DNA from 4 places in the Oleiphilus sp. HI0066 genome. Region 3 is predicted to be linked to each of the others. Evidence: predicted binding sites of a transcription regulator. Region 3 holds the regulator's gene; each other region holds the start of a gene.

Region 1 (7,723 bases), on a different contig from region 3:
ACCGATTGTTCTTGTTACCGGTGCAGCGGGGGCTTTGGCTCAACAGGTGATTCAACGATTGCGAAAATCCTGTCAGATCATCGCCGTCGACTTTAGAAAAGAAACCTTTCATAGCGATAATATTCCTAGCTATAAGCTGGACTATAACAAGCGCGTCTTTGAAGATTTATTTAAAACCTACAAGTTCGACTACGTCATCCACCTTGGCCGTATCCAAAGTAGCGAACTCACTATGCAGCGTCGCTATAACGCCAACGTACTGGGCACACAAAAACTCATGGATTTGAGTCATAAATACGGTGTTCGACATGTGCTTATTTTATCGACGTTTCATGTTTATGGTGCTGACGCATACAACCCAGCACTAATCGATGAGTCTGCACCACTCAAAGCAGCAGAGTTAACGCAGGATTTGGTAGATTCAGTCGAGCTTGAAAACCTCGCCAATATTTACCTTTGGAAATATCCTGATTTAAACATCACGATTCTCCGTCCTTGTAATATCGTCGGGCCTGGCGTCAATAACTCTATTAGTCGACTGCTTTCTAGTAAACGTCCGCCTAGCTTACTCGGTTTCTCTCCTGTCATGCAGTTTATTCACATTGAAGATATGGCCGATGCGATTGAGCTTGCGCACAAAAAACACAAGCGAGGCGTCTATAACGTAGCACCGAGAGATTGGGTGGCATTTCAGGATGCACTTGCTTTGTCGGGCTGCCAATCTATCCCTGTACCGTCAATCCCGCCAATGCTGCCACGATTAATTTCGCGCGTACTGAATTTAAAGTCGTTTCCGTCTTATTTGATTAACTACTTCCGTTATCCTGTGGTCATCGATGGAAGCGCGTTTGAAAAGGAATTTGGCTTTACGCCAAAACGACCTTTGAGAGAGATATTCAGAACGTATAAAGATATGAAAGAGAACTAAGTATATTTGATGAGGAGTAACACGGATTACTCCTCATCTGTATATTAGATTTTAAAGTTCACGCCAGCATATACCGTAACTGGGTCATCTTCTGGCTCAAGCGTGGTATTTGTGCCCAAGCCAATAATATCAATCGACTGCCAAGCGCGCGTTCCAAGGTCCACACCAAATACCAATTCAGTGTCTTGATTAAAGTTGTACTCTCCCCCAACACCTGCATCAATGCCGAAGAAGTAAAGCGTATCATCATCAAAATTAATAAACGGCGTATCATCGATTTCTACACTACCGTAAGAGAAACCAAGACGTACAAATGGTTTTATCTCACCTTCACCAAAAGACTTCGCTAGAGAGAAACCAAGTCCTGTAGTGACATTATCAAAGGCTTCAAAGTCTTCAACAAAAAAACTTCCCTGATAGCGCCAGCCCGAAGATTTTTTAGTACCTAGCTTAAGTCGAATACCGACAATATCACCGTCTTCGGTTTGGTCATAAATAGACCCTGAGCGAGAAGGCTCATACGACAAATCAGAACTACCCACATAAATGTCCGAGCCAATATAGGTCCATGAGTTATCAACCGCTGTCGCACTTGTGTTAGTAGACTCTTCAGCAAGGCTAATGCTAGAAGCACACATTAGCGCGCAAATCGGCAAGCAATGCTTTATTTTTAGATTCATATTCTTACACCGTTAATAACACACCAAAAACAAAAAAAGCCCCTTAACAGGAGCTTTTTCAATGCAATACTACAGAACGCTTTACTCTTTTCCGTAAACGTTATTCTCTTGTTCTTGCACACGAATAAAAGTTGTACGCTTCGAAAGCTCTTTCAAGCTATCTGCGCCAACATAGGTACATGTTGAACGAACACCACCAAGAATATCTTGAACTGTGTTATCGACCGGCCCTTTAAATGGCATTTCAACAGTTTTACCTTCTGACGCACGGTAGTTTGCAACGCCGCCAGAGTGCTTGTTCATTGCAGTTGATGATGACATACCGTAGAACAGCTTATACATCTTGCCATCGCGCTCGACTAGCTCACCACCAGACTCTTCGTGACCCGCAAGCATACCGCCAAGCATGACGAAATCAGAACCTGCACCAAATGCTTTTGATACATCGCCCGCACAAGTACAACCACCGTCAGAGATCACGTGACCACCAAGGCCATGCGCCGCATCAGCACATTCAATTGCTGCAGACAACTGCGGGTAACCCACACCAGTTTTCACACGTGTTGTACAAACAGAACCAGGACCGATACCGACTTTAACAACATCCGCACCAGATAGAATTAACTCTTCTGCCATCTCACCCGTTACAACGTTACCCGCAATGATAATCATACTTGGGAAATCAGCTCGCGCACGGCGCAAGAAATCAACAAAGTGCTGGGAGTAACCGTTCGCAACGTCAATACAAATGAAACGTAGCTTAGGGTTCGCTAAAACAATGGCCTTTACTTTATCGAAGTCAGCATCAGACGTACCTGAAGACACCATGATGTGATCGTAGATTGAATCTTCTTGCTTACCAAGCCACTCAGTCCACTCTTCAACGGTGTAATGCTTGTGCATTGCCGTTAACATTTTATAGCTGGCTAATCTTTCAGCCATTTCGAATGTGCCAACGGTGTCCATATTCGCAGCGATAACTGGAACGCCTGTCCATGTCTGACCGCTGTTTTTAAACTTGTACGTTCGTTCAAGACTTACTTGTGAACGGCTTTTTAAGGTTGAACGTTTTGGGCGAAATAAAACGTCTTTAAAACCAAGTTTGATGTCATTCTCAATACGCATTATGAAACTAGACTCACTATTAAATACTGGATTTCCACGGCTAAGGGTAGCAGTGCTCGCGGATTATAGAGAGGTAAATCACAAATTGGGAGAGTAATTTACCTATTTTACACTGCTTAAAATTTAGTCAATTTGACCGTAAACGCAAGAACTCTATATATATCAACCACTTGGTCAACTTTAAACAACAATCCATGGTCTAATCAAGAAGAAAATAGATGCTGCAAGTGCTGCAGAACATGGCACAGTCACAATCCAAGCCGTCACAATTTTCTTAATTGCTGAACGTTTTACGAGCTGCTCTTTGTAAACACTCTTCAAACGCTTACGGTCTTTTTTGTTGATACCAAGCTTTTCCTTCTTCGCTTTTGCTTCTTTAATCAAATCTTCCATTTCTTTTAGATCTGCATTCTGGAAGTCTTCCAAAAACTTCTCTAAACGCTGGCGTTCTTTTCCTTCATGCTGCTCAGCAATCTTGTGCAATTTCACAGCAGAGTTGAAGCGCAAGTACTCACGCAAGAAACCAACACCAAATACACCACCTACCGCAATGTGCGTTGAACTCACCGGCAAACCTAGTTGCGATGCAATAATTACAGTGATCGATGCAGCGAGAGCTACACAGAACGCACGCGACTTATCGATGTCAGTAATTTCAGTGCCAACCGTACGAATTAGTTTAGGGCCAAACAAAAGCAAGCCTAGAGCAATACCAATAGCGCCCACAATCATGACCCAAAGAGGAATAGCTGCCTTGGCAGAAACACCGTGGTTTTGAATCGCATCAGCAATCGCAGCGAGCGGACCAACCGCATTCGCTACATCATTTGCACCATGTGCGAAGCTCAATAGTGCTGCAGCAAAGATAAGAGGAATCGTAAATAAGTTGTTCACTCCATCGCGGTTATTCTTATTTTTCTTAGACGCTTTATCGACTGCTTTACGACTTAAGAAATACACAAAAATAGCGATGACTGCGCCCAAAATTGAAGCGTCAACAAATGACATTGGGAAGATTTTTTTCAAGCCTTTTAACGTAAGGTACGTTGAGAACGACCACGCCATAATCGCAAGCAAGACAGGCACGTAACTTTTAGCGGCCTGTAACATGTTCTCGCTGTGCATAATATTTCGCTTGATATAAAGCTGGAAGCCCGCTGCAATCAAACCGCCAAGAACAGGTGAAATAACCCAACTCGCTGCAATTGCACTCATTTGTCCCCAGTTCGCAATAGCAAAACCTCCTGCTGCGATACCTGCACCAAGCACACCACCTACGATCGAGTGGGTTGTAGAAACAGGCGCGCCAACGAAGGTTGCAAGATTAAGCCACAAGGCACCAGCAAATAATGCTGCAAGCATCAAGGCGATAAAGGTCGTGCTATCGTTGATAGCGGAAGGGTCGATAATCCCTTTCTTAATGGTACTAACTACGTCACCACCTGCGATCAATGCGCCTGCGGCTTCAAAGATGGCGGCAATCGCGATCGCGCCAATCAAGGTCAATGCCTTTGAACCTACTGCCGGACCCACATTATTGGCTACGTCATTTGCACCAATATTCATGGCCATATAACCGCCAATAGCTGCAGAAATTGCAAGCGTAAATCCACCCGGGATACCTTGCATTTGCATTAATACGTAACCTAAAACAGAAACTAAGAACACAAAGCTTACGCCCATCTTCAAAATTTCGTTGTTGGCGTAACCTAAAGCTGTATCGGTCTCAGATAGTTTTTTAGAACTCATTTGAGCACTTCCTTAACAATTAACTCGTCGATTTGGCGTCGCTACTGTCATCTTGCTGTAACAATCCGGTTGCGCATACTAACCACATGTATAAAAGATGCAAATTAACTTTCATCACTCAAATAAACTTGCCATGACAATTCTCCAGCACATAGGCTAGTACGGTTTTTACTAGGAAAGGTAAAGTTAGATAACAATGAGTAAAATTTATTTGATCAGACACGGCCAAGCATCGCTTGGCAAAGAAAACTATGACGAACTTTCTAGTAAAGGTGAGCAACAAGCTAAAATTTTGAATCGCTATTTTCGGGAGCTTTCTATCAGCCCTGACCTGGTGATCACTGGCGATATGAAGCGCCATCAACAAACAGCTCAGTTTGCGCTTGAATCAATAAACGGCCAGGCAAATACTGTGATAGACACCGATTGGAACGAGTTTGACTTTGAAACCTTGATTCGCGCCTACCTTTCACAATTAGGTCCAGATGCGTCAAAACCTCGCACCCCGAGTGAATTTTTTAGCGCTCTACGCGCGGCCCTCTTAGCGTGGTCTAAGAACCAAATTCAAACACAACTACCCGAAACATGGAATGCATTTGAGAGCCGCGTAGAACAGGCTTTGTATTCACTGAACACACAAGATCATAAAAACATTTTCGTTTTCAGTTCTGGCGGAGCGATTTCAATGGCGATCAAACACATTATGCGTCTGAATGCGGAGACAATGATTGATCTTAATTTACAGAGCAGGAACACCGGCGTTACAGAGCTATTTATTAAGGGCGATAAAAGATACGTTTCTAGCTTTAATCATGTGTCGCACTTGAGCAGCCCCGAACATTTAGATCTTATTACACATGCATAAGTGTGCCTTTAGCGCACACTCAACTGCTAACGCTCCCGAAGGCCTTTATACTGATATCGCAACAAGGGGGACATAAAAAACTCGATCAGTAGATGGAGCATATCGGCTGCGACTTGATAAAACCGCGCCAGCATCACTAAACAAACTAAACCCGAGTCGACCGACTGAGCGGTACTCGTCCACGAAGAATGACTCACACAAGATCCTTTTGTTGAGAGTAATTTATGATTTGGCATTCCTTGCCAATTAGATTTCTAGAGACCTAAAGTCTCAGCGCGAAACTATATCGGCTAGCACTTAGGTGAAGCAATCTAATTATTTTTATAGCCATTAATACAGCCTGTAAATTCGCGATTGAAATTTTTTATAAGGCTTTACTTTCTCACCATGACACATCGATATATTCGCGTATAATGCGCGCAAATTTCATACTCACGACCTATAGGTTTATCAATGTCGATCAAGAATGCATTTTATGCTCAATCTGGCGGTGTTACTGCCGTTATCAACGCTTCTGCTTGTGGCGTTATTGAAACTGCCCGCCAACATAGCGATAAAATTGGCAAAGTATATGCGGGACGCAATGGTATCATTGGCGCATTGCGTGAAGAATTGATCGATACAAGCATTGAATCTGTAGAAGATATTGCTGCACTCAAGCACACACCAAGTGGCGCATTTGGGTCTTGCCGTTACAAGCTAAAAAACTTTGAAGAAAACAAGCGTGAATATGAGCGTTTGATCGAAGTATTCCAAGCACACAACATTGGCTACTTCTTCTACAACGGCGGTGGCGATAGCCAAGATACTGCATACAAAGTAAGCCAACTAAGTGAAAAAATGGGTTACCCAATTACTTGTATTGGTGTACCTAAAACAGTGGATAACGACCTACCATTTACAGACTGTTGCCCAGGCTTTGGCTCTGTTGCGAAATACGTTGCGATTTCTACAAAAGAAGCTGCAATGGATATTAAATCTATGTGTGAGTCATCTACTAAAGTATTTATTTTAGAAGTAATGGGTCGCCACGCGGGTTGGATCGCAGCTGCTGGCGGGTTGGCTGGTCAGAACAGCGATGAAGCGCCACACATCATTTTATTCCCAGAAGTTCCATTCGACAGAGAAACTTTCTTGGCTCGCGTTGATGAAGCCGTTAAGAAGCATGGTTACTGCGTGATCGTAGCATCAGAAGGTGCGCAATATGAAGATGGCCGCTTTGTTGCCGATGCGGGCCAGAAAGATGCATTTGGTCACACTCAATTGGGTGGTGTTGCACCAACCCTAGCAAACATGGTGAAACAAGCATTAGGCTACAAGTACCACTGGGCTGTAGCAGATTACCTTCAACGTGCAGCACGCCACATCGCTAGCCGAACTGACGTTGAGCAAGCATATGCGATGGGTAAAGCAGCAGTTGAGTTTGCGGTTAGCGGCAAAAATGCAGTCATGCCAATTATCGTTCGCGAGAACTCTGCTCCATACAAATGGAGCATTGGCGAAGCACCATTAAGCCAAGTTGCTAACCAAGAAAAGAAAATGCCTATTCACTATATTACCGATGACGGCTATGGCATTACGGCGGAATGTCGAGAGTACCTATCGCCTCTTATTCAAGGTGAAGATTACCCACCTTACGACGATGCCGGTATGCCACGTTATGTAAACCTCGTGAACAAGATCATCGAGAAAAAACTTCGTACAGATTTTGAAATCTAAAACGAAAAAGGAACAGACGAAACTTCTGTTCCAGCTTCTTTAAAACAGGCGATAGGCTTAGTCGCTCATCGCCTGTTTTTCTTTCTGACGCGCAAGCCCTAAAGCCGGTCTTACTCCGAGGCGCCCAATATAGGCTTTAAGGTTTTCTTGCTCGATGCTTTGACCAAAACTCATTCCCCAAAACAAGCAATGCCCCAATAGTATGTCGGCGGCAGAGAATGAATCGCCCAAAATATAATCTTGCTGCCCTAAGCCCTTGCTCAGCAAATCCAAAGCTACCTGAAACTCATAGACCGACGTCGCTTCCATCTCGCGCACACGATAGTCTTTCGGCAAAGCAAACTTGTGCTTTCCTATGGTCCATAGAGGTTGCTCTAGTTCTGCAATTGCAAATACGCTCCATTGGTCATACTGAGCACGACGAAAAGCGCTGTATGTTGGAATCAGTTCTGCCTCGGGCTTCAATGTGCAGAGATAATTCATGATCGCTAAGGATTCAGTGATAATGCCTCCATCAACACGAATGGCAGGCACCTTGCCCCCTGCATTGAGCTCTAGAAATGACGTCTGTCTGGCTTCACCTTTCATGAGATCGACAAGTTGGAAGCTGTAATCCAAGCCCAACTCTTCGAGCAACCAAGTCACACGCAAAGTGCG
Region 2 (7,723 bases), on a different contig from region 3:
CACACTTGTCGATGACGATATTCGTAAAATAATCGCTAGCAGTAACGCATTAAAAATCGATGTATTTGGAGCATTCTTGGGCCCATTAACCGACGAGCTTAATGCCAAACCTAGTGAAGAAGTGGGACGCGCGAGAATTGGCGAAAGTTCTGGATACGAAGATCGTATGGAGGCAATCAACTATGCACTTCATAACGACGACGGAGCAAGAACCAAGCACTATGATGAAGCAGACGTTATCTTAATTGGTGTATCACGCAGCGGCAAAACACCAACATGCTTGTATCTTGCGATGCAGTACGGGATTCGTGCAGCAAACTACCCGATTACTGAGGAAGACATCGAAGATCAAAAACTCCCTGCAACACTCAAAAACTATCGCGAGAAACTGTTTGGGCTCACGATCGACCCAGAGCGTCTGTCTCTCATCCGCCACGAACGAAAACCAAACTCACGTTACGCAACGATGAAACAATGCAATTACGAAGTAGAAGAAGTAGAACTCATGTATCGACGAGAGCGCCTGCCAAGCATGAATACTACCGATTATTCCGTTGAAGAAATCGCGACGCGTATTATGGTGCAGTGCAATTTACAAAGACGCTGCTAACCCGCTCTACTTACGCTTTTCGTGACCGTGCCGCGGCGCATTGATATTGAAAAGTAGGATCAAAAGGCATGGCGTCAGGCATTCTGTCTGGCGCGTATGCACTGATATCCAAATAGGGCGTTAATCCGCACGCAAGTTCACTCAATACTCTCCCAAAGCCTGCACTCATCGCGATACCTGAACCGCAACATCCTGTTCCAACATAAAGGTTAGGAATGGACTCAACCGAACCAAGAACAAACTGCCCGTCGAGCGTGTAACTAGATACTCCCGCTGTGTAGTGTTTAATCCCGGCATTCAACAGACTCGGAACAAAGGGCTCAAGCGCTAAAAAAGCCTCCTCTAAATCGCGTTCACCTTCGCTCTTATCGAACTGATACCCAAACAGATCAATCGGAAGCTCCTCAGGGCTACCATAAATCATCGAGCTATCACGATAACCAAATAAAAGATCATTACCATCGGGCCTGGTGTAACAAGAGGCGTCTGGAATCACTGTAATAGGACTAAAACGATCAAGAGATGAAATACCATCAACCATCCAATATTGGCTACGAACTGGCGCCATCGGTAACATCACATCAACATGTGATAAAAATTTAGTGCTCCATGGGCCTGCACATAAAACGACAGAGTCAGCATAAATACATCCACCATCACTAAACTTCACCCCTGTTAAACAGCCTTGTCCATCTATCATCAAAGAATGTGCAAAACGTTCAACTACTAGTCGGGCGCCATGACTCACCGCATCAGTTAAATAAGCATTGCCAAGCGAATACGCATCAACATAACCGTCTTGTTCATCTAAACAAACAGCCGCCTCCTTAGAGACGTTTAACCAAGGACAAATCTTTTTAAGTTGCTGGGGGCGAAGAAACGCACTCTCTCTACCTGCGTCGTGAGCGCTATCATGAGCCCTCATGGCGCTTGCATCAGCAGCTGGTGTTCCACCAACATGCACGCAGCCCGTTTGCATAAAGCCAGTACTATCTGGCTTATCTTGTTCGAAAGATAAAATCTTATGGTACGTCTCGTCCATCATGGCTTGCCGTGTGCTATCCGCCCGATGACGAATCAACACCGATGCAGCTTGCGCGGTGGTTCCGCGCATAGGCAATTGCGCATCAACAATCGCCACTTTTTTATTCATTCTTGAAAGATAAGAGGCTGTCGACGCGCCCAGTATGCCGGCACCAATAACGAGCACATCGACAACATTTGAGTTAACTTTACCAAGCGCCATTTCTATACTGCTCTATTGCGCCATGGTTGCAGGTAACGCGAGATCAGCTCAGTGACGAGCCAATGCAGTAAACGTGCGCTAGCGCATGCGGCCATAATCAAAACCGCCATTGCAGCGGCCGGTGCAAGATCACCCGCATCATCCATATTTAGTACAGAAATCGAAGCGAGAATCGTGTTTGGCGAATACAAGAAAACAACGGCTGATACAGTAGTCATCGCATTAATAAACATGTAGGAAAACACATCTACAATGGTCAACAAACACAGTGGCGTACTGACGTTTATAAAGCGCTTAAACCAACCTGCCTTCATCGACTCAGCTGCTTCGTCAAAAGACTTATCTAGCTGCTTCAACGCAGTTAAAAACGTTAGATGACTCACGGTATAAAAGTGCGCAACAGTACAAAGAACTAATATCGTCATTGTTCCATACACACTGTTCAAAGGATTGTTAGGCTGATTAAAAAAGAAGATGTATGCTAAACCCAGCACCATGCCAGGAACAGCCATTGGCAAAATTGCGAGCGCATGAACAATTCGCTTCAAGAAGACATTCTGCGCAGCTCGCTCATTAAAGTATGCGACAAACCAAATCAATAGAGTGCCGAATAAAGCTGTCCAAGCTGCCATCTGCAAAGAGTTACCAAACGAGGCCCAGCCTCCGCCATCCATCAAATCAAACTGATAATTGTTCAGAGAAAATGACAAATTATAAGGCCAATAAGTCACGAAAGACGCATAAATCGCGGTACCAACTACGAGCAGCATCGATGCCAGAATAGGCAGACACACCAAAAGACCGAGTAAATCACGCGATAGCTTTTTAGAGGGCAAATAAGGCTTGCTGCTAGATGTTACGGTGACTTTTTGCTTCGATTCGACATAACGCTGAGCAACAAAGGTGATTAATACAGGCGCCAATAACACGAGACTCACCACCGCTCCCATTTGAAAATTCTGTTGCCCGATAACTTGCTTGTAAATGTCAGTGGCGAGCACGTTATATTGACCACCAATCACTTTGGGAACACCAAAGTCAGTAATCATAAGAGTAAATGAAACAAGTGCAGCGCTAATCAGTCCGTAACGAGCATTCGGCAGCGTAACCGTCATAAAGGTTCGAAAAGCACTCGTTTTCAAAGCATTTGCTGATTCATATAAGCGCGCATCGTTCTGGCGTAGAGCGGTATAAAGAATCATGAACGCGTGCGGAAAAATCCAAAATACACTCCCCATCACTATTCCAATAGGGCCGTATATCTCGGCACCGAACAACCATTCTCGCAAAAAACCTTGCTTACCAAAGATATAAATCAACGCGATAGCTGGCAGTAAAGAAGGCGCTAACAGCGGCAACATCGCTAAAAATCTAAACAGCCCTTTTGCAGGAATGCGAGAGTGCGTTAGTACATAGGCGTAAAGAAATGCGCAGACCACGACAATTAAAGTCACGACCAAAGATATAAACAAGGAGTTAGATAAAGACTGCTGTAAACCCTGCGAACCAAAATACGTTAAAAAGTTATCCAGACCAACAAAGTGTCCATCACTATCCTCAACACTTTTACTCAGTAAAGAAAACAAAGGGAGCAAAATTGCGACACTCAATGCCCCAATAACACCCAACTGAACAAACAAGCGGATAGTTCGATCCGTTTCAGATAAACCGTTAAACCAAGAACGAAGATTTAAAGTTAAGGTAGTCACTAAGCCGTCTCCGCATCTTGAGAAAACACATGCAGCGCTTCTTTCGGCAAGGCAACTTTATGCTGTGCGCCTAAACTCAAGTCAAAAAATTGCAGCTTGGTAGATGGCAAATCTATTTCGAGACTCTTACCCCAAGCATCACATACCAATTGAATAGAAACGAATCGGCCGAAATACTCAATTGCCTCGACGCGAGCTGAGACAACGACGCCTTTCTCACTCGCAAGACCGAACTCTACATCACCCTCTAACACCAAATGCTCTGGACGAATTGCGAGAGAAGCACTTGTCGAATGAAGATCTAAATGGGTCTGCAAGTCTTTCGTCGCCTGACTTTCACGCTCAGCTTCAAGCGAGAAAATATTCATCGACCCAACGAAGTCTGCAACGAATTCTGATGCCGGTTTGCGATACACCAAATTAGGCGAAGCACATTGTTCAATTCTGCCTTGATTCATCACAACCACTTTATCGGCCATACTCAGGGCCTCTTCTTGGTCGTGCGTCACCATAATAGTGGTAATGCCTAAGCGTTTTTGTAACTGTTTTAACTCAGATCGCAACCTTGTGCGCACTTTTGCATCAAGTGCTGACAATGGCTCATCCAGTAACAGTAAACTCGGTTTCAGCGCTAAAGCACGCGCTAAAGCAACACGCTGTTGCTGACCACCAGACAGCTGTTGAGGATATTTATCGACGTGCTCATGAAGATCCATCAAGGCAACAAGTTCAGTAACGCGCGCCCGTCGCTCGGCTTTCTTGACCTTTGCATTCTTCAAACCATATTCAATGTTTTCCGACACGTTCAGGTTCGGGAATAAAGCATAACTTTGGAACACAATCCCAAAGTCACGCTGACTTACTGGCAACCGAGAAATATCGATTCCATTTTGAATAATTGTCCCCTCATCCTGCAATTCGAGGCCCGCAATCATTCTAAGCAGCGTCGTTTTTCCGCAGCCTGATGGCCCGAGAAAACAAATAAATTCTCCTCTTTCAATTTCAAATGACACATGATCGACAGCATTGAAATTTCCGAATGACTTAGAAAGTTGATTTACGCTTAAAAAACTCATAATGAGACTCGCAGACAATGGATGGGTAGAACTCAAAAAAGCGGTGCCCAAAGGCACCGCGCAACAACAGCTACGTCGGAGTCGTGGCTGGTTGGGAAAGCCTTACTTCGGATCAGATTTTCCGTCGTAACGGCTAGCCCACGTAGACAAAATGTCTTTACGGTTCTTAGCAGCCCAACCAAAATCGTTATCTATGATGAGTTCTTCAGCATTTTCTGGGAAATGCTCAACTGGTTTTGCAATACCTGGTATTGCAACAATTGCATAACCAACGTTATACATACGCATTGCATCTTCAGAGACTGCAAAGTCCATAAGCTTTTTCGCAGCGTCTAGCTTGTCAGTACCTTTAACAATCGCTGCCGCTTCTACGTCCCAGCCTAAACCTTCTGAAGGAAAGACCACTTCAACTGGTGCGCCTTTTGTTTTTTCTTTTGCGCCACGAAATGCAAATGAAATACCAATAGGCGTTTCACCAGCGGCGGCCAATTTACAAGGCTTTGAACCAGAGTGGGTATAACGTGAAATGTTTTCGTGAAGCGCATCCATGTATTCCCAACCTTTGTCCTCTCCGAACATTTGTAGCCAGCTTGATACATCTAAGAAGCCAGTACCTGAAGAGTTTGGATTAGGCATAATGACATGGCCTTTATAGACAGGCTTGGTCAAATCTTCCCACGAGCTTGGCATAGGCAAACCCGCTTTCTGTGCTTCAACGGTATTCACACATAAGCCAGCCATCCATGCATCTAGGCCTACCCATTGCGTTTCTGCGCTATTATCACGGAACTTCGGCGATAGTTTTTCAAAACCAACAGGCTTATAGGTTTCTAGCATTTGCTCATCTTTAAGAATAAGCAGTGATGTGCCCGCTAAACCCCAAACAACGTCTGCTTGCGGATTTTCTTTTTCAGCAAGCAACTTAGCAGTAACGATGCCTGTGGAGTCGCGTACCCAATTGACTTTGATATCAGGATTCTTGTTTTCGAATTCTGCCTTATAACGCTTCAGATCTTCTGCTTCAAACGCTGTATATACAGTTAATTCTGTTGCAGCCATTCCAAGACCACTAAGGGCCATCAATGCTGCACCTGCAACACACTTCTTCATTGTCTTCATCATAGCCATTGGCTTGTTCCTCTAAGTTATTGGTATAGACCAGGTGAGAAACATTTAAGTATCCAAATGTGACAATACAGTGAACTTGTTATGACAATTTTATGACCTCGCGTCAGTGGCAGAAGAACAAAGAATTAAACTCAACGAATTAGTTGTTAATATCAAAATTGATTGAAATGGCGTCATGACGCCATAGCTCATGATCAAATTCGAAGATCTCGCCATGCTGATTGCGATACTTGCGCTGAAACTTTAATGACGATACACCCATTGGTGCAGATAAGGCTTGAGCAACGTCATTTGGAAGTATCGATACCGAAATTTCAAAGTCTGCTTTTTGCACAGTCATTCCATACTCGCTGCGCAATAACGCATGCAGAGAACCTTCTAAATCAAACCTATCTAAGTTTGGTAGCAGGTCTGCCCGCAATAGCATTTGCTCATATAAAACGGGCCGTCCATTTAGGCTACGTAAGCGGTTCACTTGATATACAGGCTTACCAACAGCAATTTGCATTTCCGAAGCTATATAGCGGTCCGCTACGGTCAACTTAATCGAAAGGAGTTGGGTACTCGGTTGAAAACCCTGTTGCCTTGCATAATCGACAAAACTAACTCGTCCATGAACACTTGGGTCATAACGCAATTTAGGTGGGGATATAAACCAACCACGTCGGTTCTCCCGATAAATCAAGCCTTCTGTTTCTAGCAACTTCAAAGCCTCTCGGATTGTTACCCGCGTTGTTGAATGTTGCTCACTCAAGTATCGCTCAGAGGGTAGTTTCATCTCGCCTTCCCCTCTCCATCTCATGATATTTTCCGTCAGAGTCTCTTTTATTGCGTTCGCTAATGTACCCATGATTCTTTTATCTATCAGACCTCAACTGTCTGATCTCCGTATATTTCACTTTTATGAATTTTGCAGGTAAAGCGTTGACCCTTACCTAAAGGTGCACATAGTATCTCGCTCAACTGGTATATACCAATAATTTTGAGATTTACTTATGACGACCAAAATGGATGCACCGATAAACCCTTATTTACTTCTTACTCCTGGCCCTCTATCAACAAGCATCGGAGTGAGAAATGCCATGTTACGCGATTGGTGTACTTGGGATGATGACTACAAACAACTTGTTCAAGGCGTCAGACAGCGCTTGGTAAAACTTGCAACTAGTGAGGAATACCAAGACGAATACACTGCTGTGTTGATGCAAGGTAGCGGCTCAGCCTCTGTCGAAGCAACACTTGGTTCAGTCATACCCGCATCAGGACATTTAGTCATACTCGCTAATGGTGCCTATGGACAACGCATGGCAACCATGGCTTCGATCCTGAACATTCCTTTTAGTCTGATCGATTACGGAGAAACATCTCCTGTCGACCCCGCCAAACTACAACAGGTGTTAAAGGAGCTTTCCGGGGACATCTATGTCGCAATGGTTCATTGCGAAACAACGACGGGAATGCTCAACCCCATTGAGCCCATCAGTCATGTCTGCAAAGAAAACAACTGCACCTTCATTGTCGACGCTATGAGTTCTTTCGGCGGCATTCCTCTTGATCTGGCTGAGTTAAATATCGACTTTTTAATCAGTAGCGCCAACAAATGTATTCAAGGCGTCCCTGGCTTTGGGTTTGTGCTCGCAAAGCATTCCTCTATTGCCAAATGTGAAGGCCTAGCGCGCTCACACAGCTTAGATTTATTTGATCAATGGCAAGCGATGGAGAAAGACCCTGGCAAGTGGCGTTTTACATCACCAACTCATGTTGTACGCGCATTTGAGCAAGCTCTTATCGAATTAGAACAAGAAGGCGGTGTTGAAGCGCGCTATCAACGCTACTTGAAAAATAGAGATACCCTTATCGCCGGCATCGAAAAGCTTGGCTTCACAACCTTACTACAAGGTGATTTACGCTCACCATTTATTAGTACGTTTTTAAACCCGCAGTATGAAAGTTA
Region 3 (7,723 bases):
TCGCATAGTGCTCAATCAAGCTATGAAGGGTAGGGAGCGGAAAGCTGGCTGCTTCATCGATAATGAGTAAGTGCGTTTCGGGGAGAGTTTCTAACAGAACATCGCTCGGTATAACGCGCAGTTTATCGCGCAAAGATGCGTGATCGATGTTTTGTTCAAAATGCTGAATTAAAGTCGCAACGGAATTTGGATGATCAGCAACGAGTATGATGTTCTCGAGCTTAGCGTTATTGAGTAATTGCGCTGCTGCGATACCTAGTGTCGTCGATTTACCCCGTCCGCGGTCGGCTCGTAGAATCAGAGGACGATTGCGATGTCCTTTTACGACTCTTTCAATTTTTGCCAAGCAGGCCTGCTGTTCTTCGTTGAGTGTAATACCTTGTTTGTTTGATGATTGAACTTGGAAGGGATAAAACTGAGTTAGTGCTTCATCAAAGTTGTCACTATCTATAACAAGCATTGCTTCGCTTTCTATCAGTGTATTTAAAAATCGAGAGTGGGATGCTTGAAGCTGGTTATCCGTATCGTCGATTAATACGAAGAGCAGTCCGCCGCCTTCGAGAACACCACTACTTGCTGCGATCGCGTCAGGATGAATCTCTTTGCGTAAGTCCCAAATGAGTATTTGGCTTTGTTGTCCGAGTATTTCGCGATAATGCTTGGGTGCAATGCATCGATCATGCTCGCTACGGAGTAAAGATGCATCATGCCCCAACAAAATAGCGCTTTGCCCGTCTGGGAGTTTTTTAGCTAGGACTTGATAGCTTTCCTTCACCCAATCAGCAGTGCCTTTTATCGCTATGCAGGCTCGAAAATGTTGCTGCTGAAGTTGATGGATATGTTCTTGTATCTGATGCATCGCTGATAAAACTGACAGATATAAAAAACGGAGCGTGTTGCTCCGTTTTAAATGCGTCATCTTCTGAGTTAGTAGAGTGCCGCTTCGTCGTCTAAGACTTCATTAATAATGTCGAGGAAGATTTTATCCGCATCACTATGTTCTTCTGGAATGCGCACAATGGTATTTGCGCTGATTTCTTCAGCGATTAATTTTGCTGAGTCTGGTTGGCCTTTGTGTTGACGCGCGATTTCCATGCATTTTGTGGCGATTGTCGGATCAGAGAGAACCTTGCGGATAAAGGTTCGTAGTTCACTGATTACCTTGGCTTGACGGCTTTCTTCAGCACTGCTCATGGCCATACTCCTTTGATATTAAATACTACCTTTTATCATGGCCCTGAACTCGCCATAGCGCAAGCGATTAAGCTGGCTTTTGTGGTTTTTTCCGAATCAGTGCTTCTTGGCAAACTGATGCAACAAGTTCACCTTTTTGATTGAAAATGTTGCCACGATTGAATCCTCTGCCGTTTGAAGCGCTAGGACTGTCCATATCATAGAGAAGCCAATCATCAACACGGAATGGACGATGGAACCAAAGCGCGTGATCAATACTGGCAACTTGCATGCCCTTTTGCGCAAAGCTCACGCCGTGAGGAAGCATGCTTGTGCCTAGCAAACCGAAGTCCGATGCGTAAGTCAGAATACATTGATGCAGGTATAGATCATCTGGTAGCTCACCTACCGCTCGAAACCAATTTTGTTTATAGGGTGCACGTACATCAGGATTTGAATAATTCACCGGATTAACGGGGCGAATCTCAATAGGGCGGTCGCGTGTAAACTGATCTCTAAGCTTTTCTGGGATCAGATGTTTAAAGCGCCTGCGCATATCTAGTTCAGAAAGTAAGACATCAGGTTCTGTGCTGGCAGGCATATCAATCTGATGCTCAAAGCCAATTTCAGGAACTTGAAATGATGCATTAAGGGTAAAGATCTCTTTGTCATGTTGACGCGCAATTACGCGACGAGCAGAAAAACTGCCACCATCCCGGAGAGATTGCACTTCGTATTGAATAGGTAAGTTTGGATCTCCTGCGCGCAGAAAGTATCCATGCATAGAATGTGCGATGCGATCTTCAACAGATTGATAGGCTGCCATCATCGCTTGGCCGCAAACTTGGCCGCCAAAGACATTAGGAAAACCTAGATCTTCGCTTGCGCCTTGAAAATGAGAATCGTCGATTTGTTCCAGTTTTAAGACATCAATCAACTGTTGAAGAACGTCGCTCATAGATATGTACTTCTTACTATTATTCTGGGTGGATAGCTTGAACTTGCTTTGCTAAAACCTGCTTTTGTTTCGTCGCATCGCCGGTTAATGCGAAGCCAAGAAGCTCGCCTTGATCCGACTTAAACAACGCTGTGGTATTGAACCCGTCTGATTCGATATCCCAAGTGCCATTTTCATTTGATGCAGGAAGAACAACGACAGGGCAGGCAGGTGTTTTAACTGCCACCGGCATTACACCATAACTCACAAGCTTCGGTTCGTCATTGAGTGTGCTGGCAAGCGCTCGAGCACATGCCATCATCGGCAAAACATAGAGCATAACCATGCCATCGACTTCTGCACAATCGCCCAGTGTGTAGACGTTCTTAGCGGACGTTTCCAAACTACGATCGCACGTAATGCCTTTATTAGTCTCGATGCCGCTCTCAGAAGCCAGCTTAGTATTTGGTGCTAAACCAATCGCACTAATCGCTATATCGGCTGAGATTTTTTCACCGTTGTCGAGCTCCACTATTACGCCATCAACAGTTTCTTGGATATCAACAACGCTTCGCTCAAAGTAGAAGTTCGCGCCGGCATCACTCAAGCTTTTTGTAACACATTCTGATGCTTCTGGCGGCAGCATGGTATCTAAAACATGTTGGCTTAAGCCGATCAATGACACTTCATATTCGCCATTCAAAAGATCGTTCGCGTATTCACAACCGATCAAACCTGTTCCGACAATTGCGACATGCTTTTTGCCTTGGCTAGCTGTGCGGAATGCGCGGTAATCATCAAGATCATTGATCGAGAAAATGCGGTCACTCTCAGGTTTAACAAACTTCAGTTTGAATGGACTTGCGCCCGTCGCTAATACGAGCTTGCTGTATTCGATCGTCTCATTATCAACGAGGATTGTTTGTTTTTCAGTGTCGATATTTTGCACACTTGTTTGTGTGCGTATTGACATATTTAACTGTTCTGACATTTGCACAGCATTAGACATTACTAATGCTTCTGCGTCTTTATTTTTGGTGAATCCCGTTGACAGCATCGGTTTAGAATATGCGCTGCCATCGTCTTGGGTAATCATTAACAGAGGAGTTTCAGAATTAAGTTTTCGAAATTCGCGGGCTACTGCATAGCCCGCCATTCCAGAACCAATAATGATGATCGCTTGGCTCATTAAGCTTCTACCATTTCGAAGTCTTCTTTGCCGACACCGCAATCAGGACATTCCCAATCGTCTGGCACATCTTCCCATTTTGTACCTGGTGGGATGTTGTCGTCAGGCCAACCTTCAGCTTCATCGTAAATAAGGCCGCATACTACACAAAGCCATTTTTTCATGGTGTTCCTCTTTGTTTCTGTTGGAAGGAATTCAATGGTCGGCTAATGTATCGGATATCTCCGAGTCTCTCAATGGCTGATCAGATCCGTGGTTTATATAAGCGGCCTTCGTTATACTTTGCGCTGACCTAGTGAGTGCCCATAAAAATGTGCTCATTTCTTCTGCTATCAGCAAGGTGTAAATTGCAAACCGAACATTTTCATTGGCATTCCTACCGGCGTGTACCTTCTTCTTTTATTCCTCGGGTTTGGCAATCGTGGGTACTCGATGCTGGATCGTTAACAAAGCGATTGCAGCAAGCATCAAACGGAAGTTTTAAAGTCCGTGTAAAGGCGCAGCAATACGCGAAACCAACAATGAGTGAGAGAAGAGCTTTGAATCTGTCGATAGGGCGCTACGCTTTGATTCGCGAGGTTGATTTACTTTGCCACGACAAGGTTTGGGTTAGTGCTAGAAGTGTTATTCCATTGCATTCACTGGTTGGTAAAGAGCGGCAGTTAAAGTGCCTGGGCTCAAAACCTTTGGGAGCATTTTTATTTGCCTCGCGGTCAATGAAGCGCGAAGCTATTCAGCTAACAAGAACATCTGGGGGTAATCAGCCAACTTACGCTCGGCGCTCTGTGTTTCGCTTACACAACAAGCCCTTACTAGTGGCAGAAAAGTTTCATACCTCAGTTATTCATCACTCTTAAGCTATGTTGAATCTAAGATATAAATTTAAAGAAGTTCTGACCCAAGCTGGTCTACTCGAAGGTAAACCGGCAGCATTATGGCGCTTGGCGCGGTTTGATAAGCCCATTGGTACATTCTTAGTGTTATGGCCTGCTATGTGGGCTTTATGGATTGCGAGTGATGGTTTGCCTTCAGCGCTTCATTTGTTTGTATTTGTTTCTGGAGCGATCGCAATGCGCGCTGCAGGCTGTGTGATTAATGATATTGCAGATCGCAATATTGATGGCCACGTTGAGCGCACTAAAGCTAGGCCTCTAGCTGCTGGTGAGTTGAGTTTAAAAGATGCCATCATATTTTTCGTCGTCTTATGTTTTTCAGCCTTGCTATTGGTTCTTTGTTTAAACACTAGTGCGATTGTTTGGTCCTTTGGTGCATTGGCCCTCGCGTGTATTTATCCTTTCATGAAGCGTTACACCTTCTTGCCGCAAGTCTTTCTTGGTGCTGCGTTTGCGTGGTCCATTCCTATGGCATTTGCAGCAGTCATCGAAAAGGTGCCGGCTCTTGCTTGGATAATTTTTACAGCAACGCTGTTATGGACTGTCGCTTACGACACAATTTACGCGATGATGGATCGTGAGGATGATCTGAAAATTGGAGTGAAATCCACAGCGATTCTGTTCGGTAATGCAGACCGATCGATTATCGCGAGCCTTCAAGTGTTGTTTGTGCTTGCGATGTGCTTGCTGGGCGAGCAGTTAAATCTCGGAAGCTTCTATTTCTTGTCCATTGTCGTCGCGTCAGTGCTGTTGGTATACCAACAACATTTGATACGTTTACGTTATAAAGACGATTGTTTACGTGCATTTTTGAACAATAACTGGGTGGGTTTTGCCATTTTTGTTGGTATCGCACTTGATTATGCGACTTGATGAACGTTTAAGCGCTTTTCCTGTCATATACTTGTAACAAACCTCCTTTCTAATACCGCGACGAGTAGGTATTTGCTCAGATGTGATTGAGCATAATGAGAGTGTAAGACATGGCAGATAAGAAAATCCTTATTGTGGATGACGAGTCATCCATCCGCGAAATGATCGCAGTAGCTTTAGAGATGGCAGGGTATACCTGTTTTGAAGCGAGTAATGCCCGTGACGCTCACAGCATTGTGCTAGACGATCGCCCCGATATGATCTTATTAGACTGGATGTTGCCGGAAACGAGCGGTGTAGAGTTTGCCCGACGTTTGAAGCGTGACGAAAGCACTTCTGAAATTCCAATCATTATGATCACTGCGAAAGTCGAAGAAGACAATAAGATTCAAGGCTTGGAAGTCGGAGCGGATGATTACATTACTAAGCCTTTTTCTCCACGTGAGTTAGTGGCTAGGTTAAAAGCGGTGCTGCGTCGAGCTAATCCACAAGGGTTAGAGTCTGCGATTAATATTGATGGCTTAGAGCTCGATCCAGTCTGTCACCGTGTTAGCTCAGAAGGTGAAACGCTTTCGATGGGGCCAACAGAATATAAACTCCTGCAGTTTTTCATGACACACCAAGATCGCGTCTACACGCGAGCGCAGCTATTGGACCTCGTTTGGGGTGGTAATGTGTATGTGGAAGAACGCACTGTTGATGTACACATTCGTCGTTTGCGCAAAGCGATCGGCAAACGCCATGAAGCCTTAGTTCAAACTGTTCGAGGTACCGGTTATCGTTTTTCTACCAAAACGGCGCATTAATTGGCTAATATAGCCTTATCTATTTTGTGCGAGTTTAAAGGAAGCAAAGCGAATGCATAAACGCGCGTCTGCACATGTCCGCTATTTAGTGTGGGCATTTGTGCTAGCTGTTTTACTCGGCTTAATCACGGACCTTCTCCTTCCTAGTCTTCTGGTGTTCTTTGCGAGCTATAGCTTGTGGATGGTGCGACAAGCACTTCGTTTACATGCTTGGCTCTATCCAACTAAAAAGCCAAAAGAAGTGCCTGAAAGTTATGGTTTATGGGGAGACCTTTTTGAAGGTTTGTATTACACCCAATTGCAAAATAAAAAGGCACGTAAGCGCTTAAGCAAAATGATTAAGCGTGTTCGTAATTCGGCGAATGCTCTGAAAGATGCCGTTGTGATGACCAACGAAATGGGGCAAATGGATTGGTGGAATGAAGCCGCAACGCGATTATTTGGCTTTGATGATGATAAAGATCAGGCTCAACTTGTTACAAATTTAGTAAGAGATCCTGAATTTAAAGCCTATTTTGACGCAAAGAAATATGATGACGCTTTAGAAATCACATCCCCGACTGATCCCAATCTCATTATTCGTATTCACATTACTTTGTTCGGTAAACAGGAACGTTTGATCTTGGCGCAAGACGTCACGCGCCTACATCATTTAGAACAAATGCGACGTGACTTTGTCAGTAACGTCTCGCATGAGCTACGTACACCATTAACTGTGATTCGCGGTTATCTCGAAACGCTGATTGATAGTGAAGAGGCTCCTGAAAAATGGCATCGAGCCCTAATGTCGATGGAAGGACAAACGAATCGCTTGGAAGCGATCATTAATGACTTATTGGTGTTAGAGAAATTTGAAGCACAAGATCGCGTTCATGCTGAAAAAGAAGTATTGATTGTGCCATTGCTCGAGAGCGTACTTCATGATGCAGAGCTGTTCAGTGCGGATAATGAACATCAAATTTCGCTCGATATTGTTTCAAATGCCAATATTTTTGGTGTTGAGAATCAATTACGATCTGCGATTTCAAATATCGTGTTTAATGCCGTGAAATATACGCCAGCAAAAGGCTCTGTCGTCATCCGCTGGTGGCAAGATCATGGTGGTTGCCACTTGTCAGTGACGGATACGGGGTGTGGTTTTGACCCGATTCATATCCCACGTTTAACGGAGCGTTTCTATCGCGCCGACCCTAGCCGAAACTCTAATACTGGAGGCTCTGGTTTAGGGCTTGCCATCGTAAAACACGTGTTGATCAACCATGGTGCGAACTTGGAAGTACAAAGCGGGATTGATCAGGGAAGTACGTTTACCTGTCACTTCCCCAATCAGCGTGTCGTCGTGCCTAAAGATTAAGCCTTATAAGCATCTCGTTGTTTCAGCCAATACACAACGCCACCACATACTGCGGCTGGCAGTACTACTAAATTGATGATTGGAACGAGGGTTAAGCCAAAAGTGCATAAGCCGAAGCCCAATGCGCTGGCTCGGTCTTTTGCTAGGAATTTTCGTAAGTCTGGAAATGACATGCGATTGTTGTCGGCAGGGTAATCCACATATTGAATCGCCATCATCCAACCTGAAAACACAATCCAAATAATGGCTACTAAGGCATTTACTCCCGGAATAAGTCCGAGAAAAAACAAAGCTGCGACGCGCGGTAAATAATAAGCCAGCTTTCTCAGTTCTCTAAATATCGTTCTGGGGATCAGTGCCAGAAGCTCTTTTGCGGTAAATGGACTCTCGTCTTTTTTACCCGCTAATTTGTTTTCAACAACTTCAGCTAGAAAGCCATAGAAGGGCGCACCGATTAAGTTAGCGGTCGAAACAAAGGCGTAAAAAATTAATAAGATC
Region 4 (7,723 bases), on a different contig from region 3:
CGATTCTCATCAACACCTCGCGCTAAACTCGCCGAAATGATCGCAGGATTTAATGTAGAGATTGCCGATACGGGCGCTTGCACCGCAGTTTGCGTTAATGAAGCTGCTCGCTGAGTTAATGCCACTGGCGTAGGGTCTACTTCAGCCTCAACATCGCTCTTTAATTCGAGCGCTGCCACAACCGCTTCTTCGCTTGGCGCTTGTGTGTTCTCCATAATAGTTGTCTCTTGTGCAGCCGCAATCTTGCGCTGCTCAATTACACTCACAACGGTGGGAGTATCATTCAGTGGCTCAAAGACAAGGTAAAGCGCCGAAAAAGCGACCGCAAACACGACGCCAAAGATCAAGCCAATTCGCCCCCAAAGGACCTGAGTCTCTTCGTATTCAGAGTAATCCTCTTTCTGAGAAGGCATTGGGCCAACAGAGATTTGTTGATGGCGTGACATAATGAAGAATCCGTTGTGAGTTGTACTTAAAATTATCTTGCGAAGTTTACTTAATGCACGTACTTGTCACAATCGTGCGCCCGCCTGAACCAACATTAAGTCTAACTCATGGAGTTGCTGTTCTCGAGCAATACTTAGGCTGCTCTCCCCCATGTTAGACACGTAATTCACATCAGCCCCTGCTTCAATAACTGGCTTCACCAATAACATGCTGTTTTGTTCTACCAAGTGCATCAGTAGTGACTTCCCTTCGAACACTATGTCTACGTCAGCGCCTGCATTAATCAAGACATTAGCGGTTGTAAGATGCCCATTCATCGCCGCTTCTGTTAGTGCTGTGCGACCAGAGGCATCCGCATAGTCTAATGCCATACCGGAGCGAATAAACGCCACGACTAAATCATTCAATCCTAAACGACTAACAAGCATGAGCACACTTTCTTGTCCGGGCTGCATGGCCCAATTAGGCTGCGCTCCGGCACGTAATAAAATCTGAACCATGCGTGTTTGCTTTGCGCTGATCGCGTATCTCAGAGGTGTGTGCCCCTCAAACTCTGCATTCACAGAGTCTCCCGCCAAAATACGTTCCTTCATAGCGACTTCATCGCCTGAGGAAATCGCTGTCATCAAACCTGAGGGCTCTTTAATCGACTGCGTTGATGTATTGATTTGGAAATCGTTTGGAACCGCATTTTTTGAGGCACATCCGCCTACCCAGATCAGTAAACTTAATAGTATGATTGCACGCATCATCCGCTGACACTTATATCCTGTTAGTAAAGTTCATAGTTTGTTGACTCTGATACCAAAACTCAAGTAATCCGACATACCGCGTAACACGATAAGCACTGCATGCCCGAGATATCTCTAACACCTGAACAACGCATTATTGTCGATGCTCCCGTTGCGCATTATGTGATTCGTGCTGTTGCCGGTAGCGGAAAAACCACAACACTTGCACATCGAATCAATAAATTACTTGCTGATGGCTACGACCCACGACGCTTACTTGTGCTTATGTTCAATAAAAGCGCGCAACTCGATTTTCAGAAAAAGCTGCAATCAGTGCGAGGTGAAGGCCAAAGTATTCCAGAAGTACGCACGTTTCATGCGATGGGGTTTCGCTTATACAAACGCTTTATTGAGATCGGTGTCTTAGCTCCATATCAAGGCAATATTCTGAGTGAGCGCGAAATTCAATTTCACTTACTACAACTCGTTCCGCAGGTTCTTAGCCCCGAACAACAAAATGAGTTCAAGCGTTATAAAAAAGAATATCTTGATGTTGCAGCAAGCTTTATTGATCAATGTAAAAGCCAGCTTGATGACCCTCATAGTTTTTTCAAACACTCCGGTTTAGAGAATAAATTTGGTTTTTTACCGAGCCTGTTTGAACGCTTTGAGCAATGGCGTAATGACCATTCGCGCATTAGCTATGCTGATATGCTTTACACGCCAGTCAAAACCATTATCGCCAAACCTGAACTTCGAGATTTAGTCTCGAATAAAATGGACGTGATTCTTGTTGACGAATATCAAGACACCAATGATATTCAACATACCTTGTTAAGCTTGATTGCAGGCGAACGAGCAAAAGTCACCATCGTTGGCGACCCCGACCAAACGATATATGAGTTCCGTGGAGCAAAACCGCAATACATGCTGTCCGGTTTTGCCGAAGAATATAAACATTGCGAATCGCTCAAGCTCAGCACGAGTTTCCGTTATGGTCATCAAATCGCTCTACTCGCCAATCAATTAATTGCGCATAGCCCTTATCACGACGACGCATTGTGTATTCCTGCTAAGAGTAATCCTCACACTGCGGTCGAGCTATGCGAAACACAAAATGAACTTATCAGCCTCGTGACACGATTAGCGAAACATGATGCATCGCAACGGAATCAAACAGCAATTTTGGTTCGATATTGGAGTCAAACAGCAAATTTAGAATTAGCACTATTGCGCGCTAATTTACCTTACGTATTAAATGGGTTCCGCGGAATTTTTGGTTCGGATGAGATGTATGCCATCCGCAGTTTGCTTCAACTTGCCGATGGCAGCTTTTCTCAAATGCCACCAACTATGCGAGAGCAAGCATTCATTCAGTTAGCCCGGTTCCCTCATGTGGGCATTAATGAACGTCAAATTCAGCTTTTCATGCATCAACTTGCTCAGCACTCTAGCCGTTGGGGACACCATGTACTGAATATGATTCCAAGCGACTTAAGCCGCTTCCAAAAGCTCAAATTGGAGCGCTTCGCTAAAGGCTTATCTGCTCTTGAGAACAATACAAACCCTCCAAGACAGCTGTTCAAACAATACATACAAGAAACGAAGCTTTTTGATGAGCTAAAAACGAGTGGCCTAAGCCAAGACGCTAGTGACGAGCAAGTTAGGACGGTCAAAAACCTGATGGCCTTTATGGCAGAAAGCCGTACAGAAAACGCAAACGCCTTGTTAAATGAGCTCGCAGCGCTCGAAGAAAGAACACAAATCCAGCATGCTCAAGGTATACACATTACAAGTATGCATCGCGCTAAAGGGCTGGAATGGGAGCATGTAGTTTTGCCTGGGCTTTCTGAAACGACCTTTTTCAGTTCAAGTGGCAGAAAAGAGATTAGCCCCCAAGATATCGCTAGTGAGCGACGCTTGATTTATGTCGCCATGACTAGAGCAAAGCAATCACTCCTCATGCTATGTCCTAAATCAGACAGCAAAGACGGTCTACGCTTTTTACATGAAATGCAAAGTGAGTCAGCACTGCACATTGCGAGATCTATCGAGCGACAACAAAACACTGCACAACTTAAAACGCTCGCAAGCAAGACCTTGCAAAGATACGCTGATACTTTTTCAATTATGCTTACCACGCCTAGCAAGGCTGAGCGCCCAACCTTGAGCAACTTTGATCAAGCAATTTGGCAAGCGGACATCATTGAACATAAATCAATGGGTAGAGGTCGTGTCGTTCAAGAAGAAGGGGAAACGTTCACGGTACAATTTGATGACAATGAACGGCGAGTTTTCTCAAAACGCTACGCAGATAAGATGTTCGCGCTCACCGACTAAACACAAGAACTTTCCGTCATAGTAACTGACGAATTGATCCTTGGTTATCTATAGCAACAGAAGTAAATCGACCTTCTGTGACTTTGATATTCACATTGCTAACACTCTGCTGCACGAACACTTCAACCGAGATCACCATCGAACTGCGCCCAGTATCATCAAGTCGCGCATAAATACTTACCGCATCTCCCACGTTAATGGGCGATTGAAATTTAATTTGATCCACAGCAACGGTTGAGCAACGACCATTAGATAACTTTGTTGCAAACAAGGTGGCTGCCGCATCCATTTGATCTAATAACCAGCCGGCGTAGATGTCTCCATGAATATTTGTATTCGCCGGTGTCGCGAGCACCTTCAACATTAACTCGCTGTCCGTCGCTGGCCCTATCCCATCGAAAAGCGTCATGATTTTTACTTCCTGAATAACAATTATTATTTACGATAGCTTCTTCACATCAATCTTCCACTTATCCTCATTATTCGAGAAAACTATTTTTTTTTGAATATTACAAAGTATTGTCATATTTATGTCATAAAGCCGCCCTATATTGCATCCTCATTGAAGCGTTAAACAATTAATCAATCGAAACTAAATCAAATATCACGGGAGATGATAATGAGATTTAAAAAACTAATTGGTGCAATGGCACTGACAGCTTTTTCAAGTGTTACAACAGCGCAAGTCGATGCAGGCCTACCTGTATACGAAAAAGCGAGCGGCGTATCTGGTAACTTTTCTAGTGTAGGTTCAGATACTCTAGCTAACCTAATGACACTTTGGGCAGAAGACTTTAAGCGTAACTACCCAAATGTAAACATTCAAATTCAAGCGGCGGGCTCTTCTACTGCGCCACCAGCATTGACTGAAGGCACATCTAACATGGGCCCAATGAGCCGTAAGATGAAGGACAAAGAAATCGAAGCCTTCGAAAAACGTTACGGTTATGCACCAACACCAGTTGCTGTAGCGATCGATGCTCTTGCTGTATTCGTCAACAAAGACAACCCAATCAAAGGTATGAACATCGCTGAACTAGATGCGGTCTTCTCATCAACTCGTAAATGTGGCTTCGATAGCGACGTAAAAACATGGGGTGATGTAGGTGTTGAAGGTTCTCTTGCAAACAAGGGCATTCAACTATTCGGTCGTAACTCAGTATCTGGTACTTACGGTTACTTCAAGAAGAAAGCACTATGTAAAGGCGACTTCAAAAACAACGTAAATGAGCAACCAGGCTCAGCGTCAGTTGTTCAGGGTGTATCTGAGTCAATTAATGGTATTGGTTACTCTGGCATCGGTTACACAACTGCATCAGTGCGCGCTCTTCCACTAGCGAAGAAGGGCGACAAATATGTTGAAGCAAATGCTGCAAACGCTGTAACAGGTGCTTACCCACTTTCACGCTTCCTATACGTATACGTGAACAAAGCGCCAAATAAAGCGCTTGATCCAACGACTGCTGAGTTCTTGAAGCTTGTAATGTCTAAGCAAGGTCAAGAAGTTGTAGTTAAAGATGGCTATGTGCCACTTCCTGCAAAAGTTGTTGAGCGTCAGTTCAAAGAACTAGGTCTATAAGCAGTAAGCTAGTACCCAGTAGATAGCTAGTCAAAGAAAAAACCTCCCACCATATATGGTGGGAGGTTTTTCCGTTTAAGCAGACTATGAATTTACATTGTTATATAATTTGCGAAATTTAAATTCTCTCAATTGTCGGTATTAATTTATGAGTGAATCACCAACGCAGCCAACATTAGACTTCAACACTCCGAAGCTAGTTAGGCATCGTAAAAACAGAAAGTTAAAAGACAAGCTTGCCAGTGTCTCTATTGGGGCTGGCGGCATTAGCGTCATCGTAGCAATCACACTTATCTTCTTTTATCTTCTTTATGAAGTGGCACCGCTATTCACCAGTGCCGAAGCAGAGCGTGTTGCTACCTACGATGTTCCAGAACAAGCTGCAGGAAGCACAATTTTTAGTGGCACAGAAGAGCAAGGCGAGAAAGCTTTTCGTGTAACTGACCAAGGAAAGGTGGTTTTCTTTAACACAATAGACGGGAGCATCGATAACCTTGTATCTCTCCCGATTCCCGAGGGCGTTGAGGTATCTAGCGTCGCCAACGCAGATCCTGCTTCTCGCAAATTCGTACTTGGCCTAAGTGATGGTTCTGCTCTGGTATTGCAGCACAGCTATAAAATCACTTACCCAAATGACCAGCGTAAGATTGAACCTTTTATTGAATATCCATTCGGCGAAGAGGCTATGCAGCTAGCTGAAAATGGTGAGCCTCTAAAAGAAATTTCTATTGCCTTAAGTGACGGCGCACTAATGGTCGTCGCGGTAACAGAATCGAACGCCTTGGTCGCAAAACAATTCGAACAAGAAGAAGACTTCTTGAGCGGTGAAATACGTTTAGTGCCTGAAGAAGTTGATCTCCCACAACTTGATGTCGCACCTAAATTTATCATTGCTGAACCTGCGATGCGCTTTGTATTTGTCGGTACCAATGATGGACATATCCAGGTTTTAGATCTCAATGCAAAACGTGAAAATATCGTCAACGGCACCATCAAAGTGGGTGACGAAAATACTTTAATTGACGATATGACCTTACTACTGGGTGGTGCTTCCATCTTGGTCTCCGACAGCCAAGGAAGCACCTCGCAGTGGTTCATGGTACGCGATGAAAACAACAAGTATCGTCTTGAAAACATTCGTACCTTTGAAGCCGTCGGCGGTAAGATTGCAGCGGCAGATATTGAACAACGTCGTAAGGGTTTCTTAATCGCCAACACTGAAGGCACGATTAAGTTTTACAACAGTACTGCGCATTCCACTGCATTGACCATTAGTGCAGACGCAGCCGTTAATAATCTTGCTATTGCACCACGTGCCAACAAACTTCTTGTTGAAACTACGGATGGAAAAATTCAATGGTGGTTAGTGGATAACGAGCACCCTGAAATTTCCTTCTCAGCACTTTGGGGCAAAGTTTGGTATGAGGGCTATGAAGAACCAGATTACATTTGGCAATCTTCAGCAGCGAATAACGACTTCGAACCAAAATACAGCTTATCCCCTCTTGCATTCGGTACATTAAAAGCCGCGTTCTATGCGATGCTTGTTGCAACGCCTCTAGCAATCTGTGGCGCTTTGTATACTGCATATTTCATGTCACCGGGTTTACGTCGTAAGGTAAAACCATCGATTGAATTGATGGAAGCATTACCTACCGTAATTCTAGGTTTCTTGGCAGGTTTATTCTTTGCACCGTTTATGGAAGAAAACCTTCCTGGCGTATTCGCAATACTCATAATCACCCCGATCTTCATACTTTTATTCGGCTTTATGTGGAGTAACTTACCCTCCAACATTCGTCGTTTAGTGCCTGATGGCTGGGACCCAGTACTGCTGATTCCTGTCATTATCTTTGGTGGTTGGCTTGCCATGGCGCTCAGCCCAACGCTAGAAGTCGCATTCTTCAATGGTGACATGCGCCTTTGGTTAACGAATGAAGCCGGTATCGATTTCGACCAACGTAACGCTTTAGTCGTTGGTGCAGCGATGGGCTTTGCAGTTATCCCTACCATCTTCTCGATTACAGAAGATGCCGTGTTCAGTGTGCCAAAACATCTGACCCAAGGCTCTCTTGCACTTGGTGCAACGCAGTGGCAAACCATGACACGCGTTATCCTTCCAACAGCAAGCCCGGGTATTTTCTCAGCGGTAATGATTGGTATGGGTCGTGCGGTCGGTGAAACCATGATCGTACTGATGGCGACTGGTAACACCCCGATCATGGACATCAATATCTTTGAAGGTATGCGTACTTTGTCAGCAAACATTGCTGTCGAAATGCCTGAATCAGAAGTGGGTAGCACGCACTACCGCATCTTATTCCTCGCAGCCTTTGTTCTATTCCTGTTTACCTTTGTCGTAAACACCTTTGCAGAATTTGTGCGCCAGCGTCTTCGCAACAAGTACAGTGTGATTTAAGGAGTCTATTGTGCGCGTATCAGTTAAAAAATGGTTTAAAAACGGCGACCCATGGGTTTGGTTCAACGCCGGTGCTGTTGCCATCAGCATGGTTATGGTTTTCGGTCTTCTTTGGTTGATCGCAAGCCGAGGTCTTGTCCACTTCTGGGCTCACGATGTGATGCAAGCAGAAGTGACAGCTAAAAATGGTGATCGTTACACCATCAT

The links. Region 3 encodes PhoB, which activates phosphate uptake and scavenging genes when phosphate is short. Its sites were predicted from a motif close to TGTCATANNNNTGTCANA; they were not measured.
Region 1: a site for PhoB is predicted at 4,528-4,545, ahead of A3738_RS18615 (inorganic phosphate transporter). Genes of this name have one in related genera too.
Region 2: a site for PhoB is predicted at 5,850-5,867, ahead of A3738_RS21695 (putative 2-aminoethylphosphonate ABC transporter substrate-binding protein). Genes of this name have one in related genera too.
Region 4: a site for PhoB is predicted at 4,039-4,056, ahead of A3738_RS25310 (PstS family phosphate ABC transporter substrate-binding protein). Genes of this name have one in related genera too.

Annotation. Positions count from the first base shown of each region.
Region 1 covers NZ_LWFH01001278.1:39,766-47,488, reverse strand. Annotated here, with positions in the region: gene A3738_RS18630 (SDR family oxidoreductase) at 1-928, shown strand, start outside; gene A3738_RS18625 (hypothetical protein) at 973-1,608, opposite strand; gene A3738_RS18620 (GMP reductase) at 1,690-2,733, opposite strand; gene A3738_RS18615 (inorganic phosphate transporter) at 2,914-4,482, opposite strand; gene A3738_RS18610 (histidine phosphatase family protein) at 4,679-5,347, shown strand; gene A3738_RS30035 (hypothetical protein) at 5,374-5,544, opposite strand; gene A3738_RS18605 (6-phosphofructokinase) at 5,801-7,066, shown strand; gene A3738_RS18600 (glutathione S-transferase family protein) at 7,124-7,723, opposite strand, start outside.
Region 2 covers NZ_LWFH01001422.1:17,789-25,511, forward strand. Annotated here, with positions in the region: gene A3738_RS21675 (pyruvate, water dikinase regulatory protein) at 1-610, shown strand, start outside; gene A3738_RS21680 (FAD-binding oxidoreductase) at 621-1,856, opposite strand; gene A3738_RS21685 (putative 2-aminoethylphosphonate ABC transporter permease subunit) at 1,859-3,565, opposite strand; gene A3738_RS21690 (putative 2-aminoethylphosphonate ABC transporter ATP-binding protein) at 3,565-4,641, opposite strand; gene A3738_RS21695 (putative 2-aminoethylphosphonate ABC transporter substrate-binding protein) at 4,744-5,769, opposite strand; gene A3738_RS21700 (UTRA domain-containing protein) at 5,909-6,619, opposite strand; gene phnW (2-aminoethylphosphonate--pyruvate transaminase) at 6,765-7,723, shown strand, end outside.
Region 3 covers NZ_LWFH01001489.1:4,940-12,662, forward strand. Annotated here, with positions in the region: gene A3738_RS23070 (GNAT family N-acetyltransferase) at 1-859, opposite strand, end outside; gene A3738_RS23075 (hypothetical protein) at 928-1,194, opposite strand; gene A3738_RS23080 (acyl-CoA thioesterase II) at 1,262-2,131, opposite strand; gene A3738_RS23085 (NAD(P)/FAD-dependent oxidoreductase) at 2,151-3,299, opposite strand; gene A3738_RS23090 (rubredoxin) at 3,299-3,463, opposite strand; gene A3738_RS32725 (chorismate lyase) at 3,611-4,156, shown strand; gene ubiA (4-hydroxybenzoate octaprenyltransferase) at 4,160-5,065, shown strand; gene phoB (phosphate regulon transcriptional regulator PhoB) at 5,176-5,871, shown strand; gene phoR (phosphate regulon sensor histidine kinase PhoR) at 5,924-7,225, shown strand; partial or broken gene cysZ (sulfate transporter CysZ) at 7,222-7,723, opposite strand, start outside.
Region 4 covers NZ_LWFH01001611.1:11,762-19,484, reverse strand. Annotated here, with positions in the region: gene A3738_RS25330 (DUF2914 domain-containing protein) at 1-446, opposite strand, end outside; gene A3738_RS25325 (ankyrin repeat domain-containing protein) at 513-1,199, opposite strand; gene A3738_RS25320 (ATP-dependent helicase) at 1,299-3,518, shown strand; gene A3738_RS25315 (acyl-CoA thioesterase) at 3,535-3,927, opposite strand; gene A3738_RS25310 (PstS family phosphate ABC transporter substrate-binding protein) at 4,138-5,097, shown strand; gene A3738_RS25305 (ABC transporter permease subunit) at 5,246-7,516, shown strand; gene pstA (phosphate ABC transporter permease PstA) at 7,527-7,723, shown strand, end outside.